2 regions of the Streptomyces sp. NPDC021356 genome follow, and region 2 is predicted to be linked to the other one. Evidence: riboswitches for the same ligand, from Rfam matches in the RefSeq annotation. Region 2 holds a riboswitch; the other holds the start of a gene.
What was found. Region 2 has a riboswitch for ZMP and ZTP ahead of AB0G56_RS23170 (glycine hydroxymethyltransferase). Riboswitches for the same ligand answer to the same signal wherever they lie in the genome.

Region 1 (7,022 bases), on a different contig from region 2:
CGCCCTCGGCCGCGGCGAGCACCGCGCGGACGATGTTCTGGTAGCCGGTGCACCGGCACAGGTTGCCCTCCAGCGCCTTGCGCACCTCGGCCCCCGTCGGATGCGGGTTCTCCCGCAGCAGAGCACGCGCCGCCATGATCATTCCCGGGGTGCAGTAGCCGCACTGGAGAGCGTGCCGCTCGTGGAAGGCGCGCTGCAACGGCGTCCACGCGTCGCCCTCGGCCAGCCCCTGGACGGTGGTGACCGCGCCGCCGTCCGCCTGGACGGTCAGCACCGTGCAGCTCTTGACGCTCATGCCGTCCAGCTCGACCGTGCAGGCACCGCAGTTGGAGGTGTCGCAGCCGATCGGCGTACCGGTCAGGCCGAGCCGGTCCCGCAGGTAGTGGACCAGCAGCAGACGGGGTTCCACCTCGTCCTCGTACGTCGTGCCGTCCACCGTGACCGAGATGTGGGTCATGGGCCCTCCAGAGACCGAATGGGCGTACGTGAGGGAAATCAGCGACCAGCGTGGTGTACGTCACTCTATGACCGGGCCCCGGGCACGGCGAGTGGTGCGACGCGGTTCACGACAACCCCCTCCACCGCGAAGAGCACCTGCCGGAACCTGCCCCGGCGCCCGGGACCGCGTTTGACCCTGCCCCTACGTCAGGCTTCACGCTGTACGCCGACGAAAGGGCAGGTGAATGAGCTACTCCGTGGGACAGGTGTCGGCGTTCGCCGGGGTGACGGTACGGACGCTGCACCACTACGACCGGGCAGGGCTGCTGTCGCCCGGCGGCCGCAGCCACGCCGGGTACCGGCTGTACGACGACGCCGACCTGGCACGCCTCCAGCAGATCCTCTTCTACCGGGAACTCGGCTTCTCCCTCGACGAGATCGCCGACATCCTCAAGGACCCGCAGGCCAACGCGCTGGAACACCTGCGGGCACGGCAGCGGCGACTGGGCGAGGAGATCGCCCGGCTGCGGCGGCTGGCCGAGGTGGCCGAGCGCGCCATCGAGGTCCAGCAGACCGGTGTGTCCCTCACCCCCGAGGAACGCTTCGACGTCTTCGGCGAGATCGCCTTCGACCTCAGCTACGCCACCGAGGCCCAGCTGAAATGGGCCGACTCGGGGGGACAGCGGGAGTCGATGGCACGGGCCGCCGCGCACAGCAAGGAGGACTGGAGGCAGCTCATGCGCGAGGCGGGCGCCTGGCGCGCCGAACTGCTCGCCGCCTTCGACGACGGCGAGAGCGCCGACGGGGAACGGGCCATGGACCTCGCCGAGGAGCACCGCCTGCACATCTCCCGCTGGTTCACCTCCTGCCCGCCCGCCATGCACCGGCGCATCGCGGACGACATCGTCGCCGACCCGCGCGCCTTCGCCCTCGTCGTCCCGCCCTCGCAGCAGCGCCCCGGCCTGGCCGCCTACCTCGGCAAGGCCGTGCACGCCAACGCCGCCCGCCGCACCGAAGACGGGGAGGACCGATGAGAATACTGATCGCCGCGGCCGGATCGCGGGGCGACGTCGACCCCTACACGGGCCTGGGCGCCGGGCTGCGCCGGGCCGGACACGACGTCGTCCTGGCCGCGCCCGACACCTTCGCGCCGCTGGCCCGCCGCGCCGGGCTGGAGTTCCGCGGCCTGCCCGCCGACCCCCGGGCCCACGGCGACGTCACCGGCCGGCGGGGCCTGATGCGCAGCGCCGCCGCGTTCGTCGACCGGCTCGCGCGGGGCTTCGCCGACGCGGTGCGCGACGACACCGACCTGCTCGTGCTGTCCACCACCACCGCCCCGCTCGGCTGGCACCTCACCGAGGCGACGGGCACCCCGAGTATCGGCGCCTACCTCCAGCCCACGACGCCGACCGGCGACTTCCCGCCCGTCGTCACCGGCACCCGCTCCCTGGGCCGCCTCGGCAACCGCGCCGCCGGCCGCCTCGGCGTGCGCATGGCCGACCGTCTCTACGACGACGCCGTCGCCGGGCTGCGGCGCGACCTCGGCCTTCCGCCGCTCGGCCCCGCCGCCGCGCGACGCCGCCAGGAGGCCGCGCACTGGCCGGTCCTGCACGGTTTCAGCGAGGCCGTCGTACCCCGCCCGGCCGACTGGCGGCCGGGACTGGACGTCGTCGGCAACTGGTGGCCGTACGTCGGCCCGGACGAGCGGTTGCCCGCCGAACTGGAGGACTTCCTCACGGCCGGAGGGCGGCCGGTGTTCGTCGGGTTCGGCTCCATGGCGCGCGGCGAGGGGGAGCGGCTGAGCGAACTGGCGGTGGGAGCCCTGCGGAGGGCCGGTCTGCGCGGCGTCCTGCAGTCCGGCAGCGCCGGGCTCGCCGCCACGGGCGACGACGTCCTGACGGTCGGCGACGTGCCGCACGCCCTGCTCTTCCCGCGCGTCGCCGCCGTCGTGCACCACGCCGGGGCGGGCACCTCGGCGGCGGCGCTGCGCGCCGCGGTGCCCTCCGTGCCCGTGCCGGTCGCGGCCGACCAGCCGTTCTGGGCGGCCCGGCTCACCGCGCTCGGCGCCGCTCCCGGGCCCCTGCCGTTCGCGGAGCTGACCGCCGAACGACTGGCGGCGGCGCTCGACTCGGCCGTACGGGACGCCAGGCACGCACACACCCGTGCCGCCGCCGGCGTCGCCGAGCGCCTCACGGCGGAGGACGCGGTGGCCCGGACAGTGCAGACGATAGAGCGAGTGGCACAGGAGGCGGGGCGGTGAGCCCGCGCTGACGGCTCCCTCAGCCGGTCAGCCCGTCGACCGCCTGGAGGACCGGGGCGACGCCGTCCTCCTCGCGGATGCGGGCGCCCAGGCGCTCGGCGCACTTCCGGTGCGCCGGGTCCCGGGTGGCCCGGACGAGAGCCGCGGCCAGGCGGTCCGCGGTCAGGCCGCGCAGCGGGACGGCGCACGGCGCCACCCCGAGGGAGACGAGGCGCTCGGCCCAGAAGCCCTCGTCGAACTGGACCGGCAGCGGCACCGCCGGAACCCCGGCACGCAGCCCCGCGGCGGTCGTGCCCGCGCCGGCGTGGTGCACCACGGCCGCCATCCGCGGGAACAGCGCCGCGTGCGGCACCTCGCCGATCGTCAGCATGTCCTCGCCGGCCGCCGCGAGTCCGCCCCAGCCGCGCTGCACCACTCCGCGCAGCCCGGCCCGGCGCAGCGCGCGCACGATGGTGCCGCTCAGCCGCTCGGGATCGGGCACGGTGGCGCTGCCGAGCCCGACGAAGACCGGCGCCGGCCCCGCGTCCAGGAACTCCCGCACCCGCGCGGGAAGCAGGTCGTCACGGTCGTAGGGCCACCAGTAGCCGCACACCCGAAGCCCCGGCCGCCAGTCACGCGGCCGGGGCACCACCAGCGGACTGAACCCGTGGAACACCGGCAGCCGCAGCCCCGCCCGGATCCGGCGGCCGGTGCCCAGGCGGGCGGGCGGCAGGCCCAGCCGGGCGCGCACGGTGGGCACGGCCGCCGAGAACACCCGCTCCACCGCGAGGTTCACCCCGTGCCCCGCGAGCCGGTTCGCCGCCGCGCCCCAGTGGCCGCCGCCGAGCAGCGGCGGCGCGAACTCGCGGGTCGGCGAGAGCGGTTGCAGGTGCGTGCCCATGCTGGGCAGGCCCAGCGCCTCGGCGATGGCGTGCCCGACCGGGCCCAGCGACCCCGACAGCAGCAGGACGTCGCTCTTCCCGGCCGCCACGACCAGGTCGTCCGTCATCCGGGCCAGCGCCGCCCGCACGATCCCCACGGCCCGCAGCATCTTGCCCACGTCCGTCGCACTGCGGTGCAGCCCCCGCCCGCGCGTGGACTCCAGTTCGGCCCGCGGATCCACCGGCAGCGCGTGGAAACCGAGGCCCGATCCCGCGACCAGCGGCTCGAAGCACCCGTGGGTGACCAGGGTGACCGCATGACCCGCCCGGGCCAGGCCGTGCCCCAGTCCCGTGAAGGGGGCCACGTCTCCCCGGGAACCCGCCGTCATGATCGTTACGCGCACGTCGGCCAGTATGGCCGCGGCACCGCCCGCCACCGGCGAACGACCCGTCCACGTCGGCGCGGCCACCCGCGCAGCCGCAGGAGCGCCACCGGCCGGGCGCCGGGACGCCCGGCCGGTGCCGTCAGGCCCCCAGCTGCCGGGCGGCGGCGTCCACCGTCTGCTCCAGGAGCGTGGCGATGGTCATCGGACCGACGCCGCCCGGCACCGGCGTGATCAGCGAGGCGCGCTCCACCGCGGAGTCGAAGTCCACGTCCCCGACGTTGCCCGCGTTGTAGCCCGCGTCGATCACCACCGCACCCGGCTTGACGTCCTGGCCGCGCACCAGCCGGGGCCGGCCCACGGCCGCCACGACGATGTCCGCCTCCCGCACCACCGACGACAGCTCCCGGGTCCGCGAGTGGCAGTACGTCACCGTGGCGTCCCGGGCCAGCAGCAGCATGCCCACCGGCTTGCCGAGGATCGCGCTGCGCCCGACCACCACCGCCCGCTTCCCGGCCGGATCGACGTCGTAGGCGTCCAGCAGCCGCAGGATGCCGCCGGGCGTGCAGGAGACGAACCCCGGCAGGCCGAAACCCATCGTGGCGAAGGAGGCGAAGGTGACGCCGTCGACGTCCTTCTCGGGCGCGATCGCCTCGAACGCGGCCCGTTCGTCGATGTGGTCGCCGACGGGGTGCTGCAACAGGATGCCGTGGACCGACGGGTCCGCGGACAGCGCCCGCAGCGTGCCGACCAGCTCCTCGGTGCCGGTCGTGGCGGGCAGCTCGACGTGCCGGGAGGCGATGTTCGCGGTGCGGCACCGGTTCTGCTTCATCCTGACGTAGGTCACGGAGGCGGGGTCCTCGCCGACCAGCACCGTGGCCAGACACGGCCGGGTGCCCGTGCGGGCGGTGAGGTCGGCGGCCTTGTGCGCGGTCTCCTCGACGATGCGCCGGGCGAGCGCGGTGCCGTCCATGAGGCGGGCTGGGGACATGTCCACTCCTGAGCGTTCGACGGATCGCCCAGGCGCGCGGCTGTGACTTCGGCGGGGGCCGCTCCCCGGTGGTGCTCCACCTCAGCGCCAGTCACGGCCCGGCCCCAGCCTATGCCAGGGCCCCGCCGGCACTCCGCGCCGGGGTGCGGCCCCGCTCACCGGCGGCGGCCGCGGCGCCGGCGCCGCGCGTACGGCACCGGAGGCCCGGCCGCGGGCCGCGCCGCGCGCAGCACCGACCGCAGCAGGACGGACGTCAGGGACCGGGCCGCCGCACCGGCCGGACGGGGCCGGCGAAACAGCGGGGAACGCGCCTGCCCCAGCCCGGCCCGGGCCGAAAAGGACCAGGTCAGCCTGGAGCTGACCTGGAACCTCGCGGCCCTCCTCGTCACTCGTCCCATGCCTGGATCATCATCTGGTCGGTGATCTTGCCGTCGCGCAGCGAGATCATCGACTCGGCGAGCACCCGGACGCCGTCCGGATACGCGCAGGACTCGACGTACGCCGCGTGGTCGCCCTGGACGACGCACTGCTCCAGCCGGTGCGTCATGTCGCGGCCGTAGACGTCGTCGAGCATCGGGCCGATCTCCTCACGGCCCCTGAGGACCTTGGGGTGACTCGGCTGGGTGTCGCGGTCCACGATGCGTATCTCGGCGTCGTCCGCGTAGAGCGACAGGAGCGTGGACGCCGTGTGTCCCTCGATGCCCCGGCGCAGCGCACCGGTGTCGAACGCGGGACCTGCCGTGGTCGCCATGCCGGCCTCCTACGAGCCCCGGGGCCCCGAAGCCGCGGACCGTTCACGGGGCTCTCCTTCGAGCGTCCTCCGGCCCGCCGCCCCCGGCAAGCGCGGCCGCCCGGCCCGCACGGCTCTGTCGCGGTGGGTGCCGGGGGCGCACCGGCTCGGTCCCGGCGATCGGCCGGGGTGCACCGGCACTCCTTCCGGCAGTCGGCCGGGGTGCACCGGCTCTCCTTCCGGCAGTCGGCCGTGCCGCACCGGCTCTCCTTCCGGCAGTCGGCCGTGCCGCACCGGCTCTCCTTCCGGCAGTCGGCCGTGGCGCACCGGCTCTCCTTCCGGCAGTCGGCCGTGGCGCACGGGTTCCCGTCCCGGCGGTGGGCCGGGGCGCGCCGGCTTCCGTCCCGGCAGCTGACCGGGGTGCACCGGCTCTCGTTCCGGCGGTGGCACCGGGGTGCTGGTGCACCGGCTCCCGTCCCGGCGGTCGGTCGGTGGCCGTGCCGGTTCCTTCCCGGCGGGTGGGTCGCAGCGGTGCGCGTCCTGGTGGGCCGGTGGCTCGTCCTGACGGGTGAGCGGCGGGCCGCGCCCGTGTCCGGCCGGGACCCGGCGGCGTTGCTGAGGGCATGATCTCCACTCGACGTATCGTCGCCGTCGCCGCTCTCACCGCCTCTGTGACGGGGCTCGCCGCGCTGCCCGCGAGCGCCGCCGAACCGGCCGTCCCGGTGGTCGGCCGGGCGGTGCCCGTGGGCCTGCTCGACTCGCTCGCGCGCACCGGCCTGCCCGCCGGCCGCCAGGACGAGGTGCCCCCGGTCTCCGACCAGCTGTCCTCGCTCCACCACGTGAAGGACCTGAACGAGCTGAGCCGGCTGAACGCGGTCACCGGCCTGGTCTCCCCGCTGTTCGGGCTGGTGCCCGCGGTCCGGTACTGAGCCGTGCGCCCCCGTGCGGCGACCGGGTGGCGGCGGCCCCGGATCCCGTGCCGCCGCCGCCCGGTCACGGCGTAGGGTCACAGGGACGGACAACGGCCGACGGAAGGGAACCACCACCATGGCGCAGGAAGTGCGCGGCGTGATCGCACCCGGGAAGAACGAACCCGTACGGGTCGAGACGATCGTCGTGCCGGACCCGGGGCCCGGGGAGGCCGTCGTACGGGTCCAGGCCTGCGGTGTGTGCCACACCGACCTGCACTACAAGCAGGGCGGCATCAACGACGAGTTCCCCTTCCTGCTCGGCCACGAGGCCGCCGGCGTAGTGGAGTCGGTCGGCGACGGCGTCACCGACGTCGCGCCCGGCGACTTCGTCGTCCTCAACTGGCGTGCGGTGTGCGGCAGGTGCCGCGCCTGTCTGCGCGGGCGGCCCT
Region 2 (7,022 bases):
AGGGCTCCTGCCCGGCCACGTCGTCTACCTCGGCACCGCCAGCAAGTCCCTGGCCCCCGGCCTGCGCCTGGCCTGGATGGTGCTGCCGCCGCCCCTGGCGGAGGCGGTGGCCGCCGCCAAGGGCCACGCCGAGGTCTGCGGCGTCCTCGACCAGTTGACCCTGGCGGAGTTCATCACCTCCGGCGCCTACGACCGCCATGTGCGCGCCGCCCGCCTGCGCTACCGCCGTCGCCGTGACGCCCTGGTCGAGGCGCTGGCCGACGAGGCCCCCACCGTCCGCCCCACGGGCATCGCCGCCGGCCTGCACGCCGTCCTGCGCCTGCCCACGGGCACCGAACAGGCCGTGGTCCAGGCAGCCGCCTGGCAGGACCTCGCGCTCTACGGCCTCACCCGCTTCCGCCACGAGGCGGCCACCGGGCCCGCGGTGGACGCCCTGGTCGTCGGCTACGCCACCCCACCGGACCACGCCTGGCCGGCGGCCCTGGCCGCACTGTGCCGGGCCCTGCCCTGAACACGGCGCGGACCCGGCTGCCGAGCGAACGGGCCCGGTGCCGCGTGGTGCGCCCGGCTGGAGAGCGTGGCCGGGCCGCCCGCCTCGGGTGCCCGGCGCGCGAGCGGACCCGGGCCGCCCGCGCGCCTGCCGTACGGGCCTGGTCCGGGCGTACTGCGACCCTCGCCCCGCGCGCCTGCCGTACGAGCCTGCGTCGGGCACCCCGTCCCTCGTCCCGCGCGCCGGTCCCGCGACGAGGCTCAGGCCGCCTGCGTCGCGAGGCCGCTCAGGGGTGCCCCCGGGCGCCTGCCGTACGAGCCTGCTTCGGTCGGGCTCAGACCGACCCGGCGGTCTCCTCCTGCGCCGCTTCCTCCACCGGTGCCTCCCCGAACCGGGCCAGCGCGAGCGCCCCGGCGACCGCCACCGCGAAGCCGAGCACCGCCAGCCACGCCAGACCGTCCCGGGTGCGGTCCCCGAGCCACACCACGCCGACCGCCGCCGGGCCGATCGTCTCGCCGATGACCAGGCCGGCGGTGGCCGTCGTCACCGAGCCGCGCTGAAGGGCCGAGGTGAGCAGTAGGAACGCGGCGCCGCCGCCCAGGACGAGGGCGTACGTCGCCGGGTTGGTGAACAGCGTCGACGGGGCGAGCGAGTCGATCAGCCGTACCGTCACCTCGACCACGCCGAAACCGAGGCCCGCGCCCAGGCCGAGCAGCAGCGCCCGGCCCCGTTCGGGCAGGCGTCCGGCCACCGCGCCCAGGGCCAGCACGGCCAGCCCGGCCGCGAGCATCGCCCACTTCAGGGCGGCCGAACCGGCCTGGTGGCCCTCGGCGCCCGACGCCAGCCCGAGCATCCCGAGGCCCGCGCAGACCACGCCCACCGCGGCCCACTCCGTGCCTTTCAGCCGTACCCGCAGCAGCCGGGCCGCCACCACCGCCGTCACCGCCAGGCTGGAGGCCAGCGCGGCGCCCACGGCGTAGATCGGCAGGGACCGCAGGGCCACGATCTGAAGGACGAATCCCAGGCCGTCCAGGCCCAGGCCCAGCAGGTACCGCCACTGCCGCAGCGCCCGCAGCAGCAGCGCCGCGTCCCCGCCCGCACCCGTCCCTCCGCCGCCCGAACCGGCCGCTGCCCGGGCGGCGACCGCCTGGAACACCGTCGCCGTACCGAAACACACCGCCGCGCCGAGCGCGCACACCATTCCAAAGAGCACGAAGTGACTGTAGGCGAGCGGAGGAGGGCGGGGCCGCCCGCACCGGTGTTCTCACCGCTCTCTAGGCTGGCCGACGCGAATGTCAGGAACCGGCCGACGGGACCTGGCCGCCGGGTGACCGCACCACGGACAATCGCACGGCAGCGGCAGCGGGAACGACAACGGGGAGACAGGGACATGGCGGACACACGTCGGCGACTTCGTTCGGGCACGGTCGTACTCGGTGGCATGGGGCTGCTCGCCGCCGCGCTCACCTCCTGCTCCTCCGACCCGGACAAGCGGTGCGTCGACCGTGACAGTTACTCCCTCTCCAAGGGCTACCGGGTCGTCTCCGACAAGAACTGCAAGTCCACCAAGTCCTCCTACGGCGGCACCTGGTACTACGGCGGCAAGAAGAGCGGCGGCTGGGTCCAGGGCGGCTCGTTCACCAAGCCGCGCAAGGGCTCCGGCGGCTCCGGGTCCGGCGGCAGCCACGGCGGCGTCGACCGCGGCGGCTTCGGCGGCGGCCACGGCAAGTCCGGCGGCTGAGGCCGGACATGGAGCGCCGCACCCTCGAACCCCGGCCCGGCTGGCAGCAGACCGTCGAGGCGCAGGGGCTGATCTACCCGCTCACCCTCCCGCCGGACTTCGAGGCCGCCCGGGCCGCGGGGAGACCCGTCCCCGACGACGCCTGGGTGCCCTACTGGGACGAGAGCGCCTGCTACGTCTTCTCGCTCCCCGAGGTGGAGGCGCTGGAGGACGTCGTCGAGGAACTGCACCGCATGTGCCTGGCCGCGGCCGGACACATCGTCACCACCGGCCGTTTCGCGGACCTCGGCATCACCGACCCGCGGGTCGCCGACGCCGTCGCCGAGGCCTGGCGGCGCCGCGCCGAACTCCCCTCCGTCTACGGCCGCTTCGACCTCCGCTACGACGGCTCGGGACCGGCCAAGCTGCTGGAGTACAACGCGGACACGCCCACCTCCCTGGTCGAGGCCGCCTCGCCCCAGTGGTTCTGGATGGAGGACCGCTTCCCCGGCGCCGACCAGTGGAACTCGCTGCACGACCGCCTCGTCGCCGCCTGGCGGAAACAGGCCCGCCTGCTGCCGCCGGGCAGCCCGCTGCACTTCGCGCACTCCGTCGAGGACGAACTCGGCGAGGACCTGATGACGGTCGCCTACCTGAAGGAGACCGCCGAGCAGGCCGGCCTGGACACCGAGTGGACCTCCGTGGAGGAGATCGGCTGGGACCCGCTGTCCGGCCGTTTCGTGGACAACGGCCTGCGGTTCATCCGCAGCATCTTCAAGCTCTACCCGTGGGAGTGGCTGACCACGGACCGCTTCGCCGGTCACGTCCTGGACACCCTCGACAACGGCGGCGGCACCGGCTCCACCCTGTGGATCGAGCCCGCCTGGAAGATGCTGCTGAGCAACAAGGCGCTGCTGGCGATCCTCTGGGAGCTGTACCCCGGCCACCCCAACCTCCTCCCCGCCTACCTCGACGGCCCCCGCGAACTGGCGGACTCCACCGGCTACGTCGCCAAACCGCTGCTCGGCCGCGAGGGCGCCGGAGTGACCCTGCACGCGCCGGGCGCCGCTCCCGTCCTGCGCGACGAGGCCTGCTGCTACCAGGCCCTCGCCCCGCTGCCCGCCTTCGACGGCAACCACGTCGTCCTCGGCGCCTGGGTCGTCGAGGACGAGTCCGCCGGGCTCGGCATCCGCGAGTCGTCCGGCCTGATCACCGACGAGTACGCCCGCTTCGTCCCGCACGTGATCCTCTGACCGCCTCCGGAGCGCTCACCTGAGGCGTCCCGCTTTGGCCCCGGCGGTCAGGCGAGGTGGCCGAGGCTGCGCAGGTGGGCGTGCAGGGCGGCGGACGCCGCGAGCCGCCGCAGGCTGCGGCGGTGCAGCTCGTCCTCCCGCGCGGCGAGTTCACCACGCACCCGCCCGGGATCGCCGACGGCCCGCAACTCGGCCAGGACCGTCCCGACGGCGGCGAGCGGGTGCCCGCCCCGGCGCAGCAGCGCCACGATGTGCGCCGCCTGCAGCTCGGGCCCGGGGTAGCGGCGGTAGCCCGTGCCCGGCTCCCGGTCCGGCCGCAGCAGCCCCCGCTCCTCCCACAGGCGCAGCACCGGCGGTTTCACCCCCACGGCGCGGGCGGCCTCCCCGATGCGCGGCGGGCGGCGCCCGGCGGACGGGGCGAAGGTGCCGTCCGCCAGGACGGTCGCCAGCGCCTCGCCCACGGCGGCCAGTTCGGCGCGCTCCCGGTCCAGCCGGGCATGGCTCGCGTCGAGGGCGGCGAGTGCCGTCCGCAGGTCCCCCGCGTGGACGGCGCGCATGACCGTCCGCGCGGTCGGCCACCCGTGACCGCCGGCCAGCTCACGGGCCGTGGCCAGGGCGTCGGCGTGCGCGGCGGTGAAGACCCGGTAGCCGGAGGCGGTGCGCCCGACCGGCGGCAGGAGCCCGCTGTCGACGTAGTTGCGGACCTGCTGCACCGACACCCCCGCCGACCGCGCCAGCTCGCCGATCCGCCCCCGGCCCTCCACCCGGCCCTCCACCCGGCCTTCCACCCGGCCTTCCCTCCGGTCCTCCGCCCGGTCCCTGTCTTCCCCTCGGCCTGCCATTCGGTCCCTCCCCCCTGGTTGAGACTTTCCGGACACTCGTCCCGCCCGACCAGCCGGGAAGGCGAGCAAAGTCCCCATGAGCACTTGAATGAAACAATGGAGACCACAGACTCACACAGGCCCGGGCCGCCGCACGCCCGGACCCCGCCCGAGGGGAGGCGACGGACGTGAAGTTCGTCCTGGAGGTCACGGTGGACGCCGCACAGCCGGCCGAGGACAGGGCGCGCGAACTGGGCCGCATCCTGCGGTACTGGGGCGGCAACCTCCACCACTACGCGCTCGTACCCGGTGACGGCTCGGCCGTCCACGACTCCGCCCACCAGGAGGTCGGCCACTGGCGCGTCGTCGGCGCCGCCGACGCCTGACCCCCGCTCGCATGGTGGACGTCGCGGCGTCCTGGGACCGGCCGCCCGGTAGGCTGACCTGCGGGCCGTGACTGGCGCGCAGGACCCTGGCGTGGTGCCGGGGGCCGAAGATGGGACCGACCATCGGGAAGCGGCCCGAGCAGAAAGTGTGCCGTGCGCCTGGGCCGTACCGTGAACGCCGAACGCCACGTCCGGAGGTCCCCCGACATGTCTGCGCCCCTCTCCAACGAGTCCACCGCCTTCCGTGCCGCCCTCGACGTGATCCGCGCCGTCGAGCCCCGCGTCGCCGACGCCATCGGCCAGGAGGTCACCGACCAGCGCGAGATGCTCAAGCTGATCGCCTCCGAGAACTACGCCTCCCCGGCCACCCTCCTGGCCATGGGCAACTGGTTCAGCGACAAGTACGCCGAGGGGACCATCGGCCGCCGCTTCTACGCCGGCTGCCGCAACGTCGACACCGTCGAGTCGCTGGCCGCCGAGCACGCCAGGGAACTCTTCGGCGCCCGCCACGCCTACGTCCAGCCGCACTCCGGCATCGACGCCAACCTCGTCGCCTTCTGGTCCGTCCTCGCCCAGCGCGTCGAACTGCCCGCCCTGGAGAAGGCCGGCGTCCGCCAGGTCAACGACCTCTCCGACGAGGACTGGGCCGAGCTGCGCCGCGCCTTCGGCAACCAGCGCATGCTCGGCATGTCGCTGGACGCCGGCGGCCACCTCACCCACGGCTTCCGCCCGAACATCTCCGGCAAGATGTTCGACCAGCGCTCCTACGGCACCGACCCGGCCACCGGCCTCCTCGACTACGAGGCCCTGCGCGCCACCGCCCGCGAGTTCAAGCCGCTCATCATCGTGGCCGGCTACTCCGCCTATCCCCGTCTCGTGAACTTCCGGATCATGCGGGAGATCGCCGACGAGGTCGGCGCCACGCTCATGGTCGACATGGCCCACTTCGCCGGCCTGGTCGCAGGCAAGGTCCTCACCGGCGACTTCGACCCGGTCCCGCACGCCCAGATCGTCACCACCACCACCCACAAGTCCCTGCGCGGCCCGCGCGGCGGCATGGTCCTGTGCGACGACTCCCTCAAGGACCAGGTCGACCGCGGCTGCCCCATGGTCCTGGGCGGCCCGCTCCCGCACGTCATGGCCGCCAAGGCCGTCGCGCTGGCCGAGGCCCGGCAGCCCTCCTTCCAGGACTACGCCCAGCGCATCGTCGACAACTCCCGCGCCCTGGCCGAGGGCCTGATGCGCCGGGGCGCGACCCTGGTGACCGGCGGCACGGACAACCACCTCAACCTGATCGACGTCGCCTCCTCCTACGGCCTCACCGGCCGGCAGGCCGAGGCCGCGCTGCTCGAATCCGGCATCGTCACCAACCGCAACGCGATCCCCGCCGACCCCAACGGCGCCTGGTACACCTCCGGTGTCCGCATCGGGACGCCGGCCCTGACCACCCGTGGCCTGGGCACCGCCGAGATGGACGAGGTCGCCGGACTGATCGACCGCGTCCTGACGGCCACCGAGCCCGGCACCACCGCCAAGGGCGGCCCCTCCAAGGCCCAGCACGTCCTCGATCCGAAGATCGCGGAGGAGATCGCCCACCGGGCCACGGACCTCGTCGCGGGCTTCCCGCTCTACCCGGAGATCGACCTCGGCTGACCCGGCCCCCACCGGCCGGCCGGCTCCCGTCGGCTGCGGTCAGCTTCCGCCGGCTCCCGTCCCGGCCCCTCCCACGGCGGCCCGGCCCCACGCCGGGCCGCCGCACGCACTGTGTTCCCCGTCTCATCGGCGACGACCGACGCCCGCGGCTCTCTACCCGGTTCCCACCTGTTTCCGGCCCGTTCCGGATCGGGCACCGTTTCCTGAGAGAATGGTGAGCATGGCCAACGACCGCCCGCCCGTCGCCCACCACCGCCCTCAGGGGAATGGCTTCGCCATGCAGCATCGTCCGCGTGTGCTCTCCGGAATCCAGCCCACCGCAGGCTCGTTCCACCTCGGCAACTACCTCGGCGCCGTCCGCCAGTGGGTGGCCCTGCAGGAGTCCCACGACGCCTTCTACATGGTCGTCGACCTGCACGCGATCACGGTCCCGCAGGACCCGGCCGAGCTGCGCGCCAACACCCGGCTCGCCGCCGCCCAGCTGCTGGCCGCCGGCCTCGACCCGGAGCGCTGCACGCTCTTCGTCCAGAGCCACGTCCCCGAGCACGCCCAGCTCGCCTGGGTCATGAACTGCCTCACCGGCTTCGGCGAGGCGTCGCGGATGACCCAGTTCAAGGACAAGTCCGCCCGGCAGGGCGCCGACCGGGCCTCCGTCGGCCTGTTCACGTACCCGGTCCTCCAGGTCGCCGACATCCTTCT

Region 1: it holds a riboswitch for ZMP and ZTP, as region 2 does, so the genes downstream of both, AB0G56_RS01255 (bifunctional 5,10-methylenetetrahydrofolate dehydrogenase/5,10-methenyltetrahydrofolate cyclohydrolase) here and AB0G56_RS23170 (glycine hydroxymethyltransferase) in region 2, are expected to answer to the same signal.

Annotation. Positions count from the first base shown of each region.
Region 1 is NZ_JBFACU010000001.1:282,134-289,155, reverse strand. It holds gene AB0G56_RS01275 ((2Fe-2S)-binding protein) at 1-457, opposite strand, end outside; gene AB0G56_RS01270 (MerR family transcriptional regulator) at 684-1,472, shown strand; gene AB0G56_RS01265 (glycosyltransferase) at 1,469-2,698, shown strand; gene AB0G56_RS01260 (glycosyltransferase) at 2,718-3,947, opposite strand; gene AB0G56_RS01255 (bifunctional 5,10-methylenetetrahydrofolate dehydrogenase/5,10-methenyltetrahydrofolate cyclohydrolase) at 4,084-4,932, opposite strand; ZMP/ZTP riboswitch at 4,952-5,037, opposite strand; gene AB0G56_RS01250 (nuclear transport factor 2 family protein) at 5,318-5,683, opposite strand; gene AB0G56_RS01245 (hypothetical protein) at 6,286-6,591, shown strand; gene AB0G56_RS01240 (S-(hydroxymethyl)mycothiol dehydrogenase) at 6,710-7,022, shown strand, end outside.
Region 2 is NZ_JBFACU010000016.1:203,644-210,665, forward strand. It holds gene AB0G56_RS23140 (PLP-dependent aminotransferase family protein) at 1-511, shown strand, start outside; gene AB0G56_RS23145 (hypothetical protein) at 825-1,691, opposite strand; gene AB0G56_RS23150 (hypothetical protein) at 1,881-2,231, shown strand; gene AB0G56_RS23155 (glutathionylspermidine synthase family protein) at 2,240-3,463, shown strand; gene AB0G56_RS23160 (MerR family transcriptional regulator) at 3,511-4,251, opposite strand; gene AB0G56_RS23165 (hypothetical protein) at 4,473-4,670, shown strand; ZMP/ZTP riboswitch at 4,728-4,842, shown strand; gene AB0G56_RS23170 (glycine hydroxymethyltransferase) at 4,878-6,323, shown strand; gene trpS (tryptophan--tRNA ligase) at 6,601-7,022, shown strand, end outside.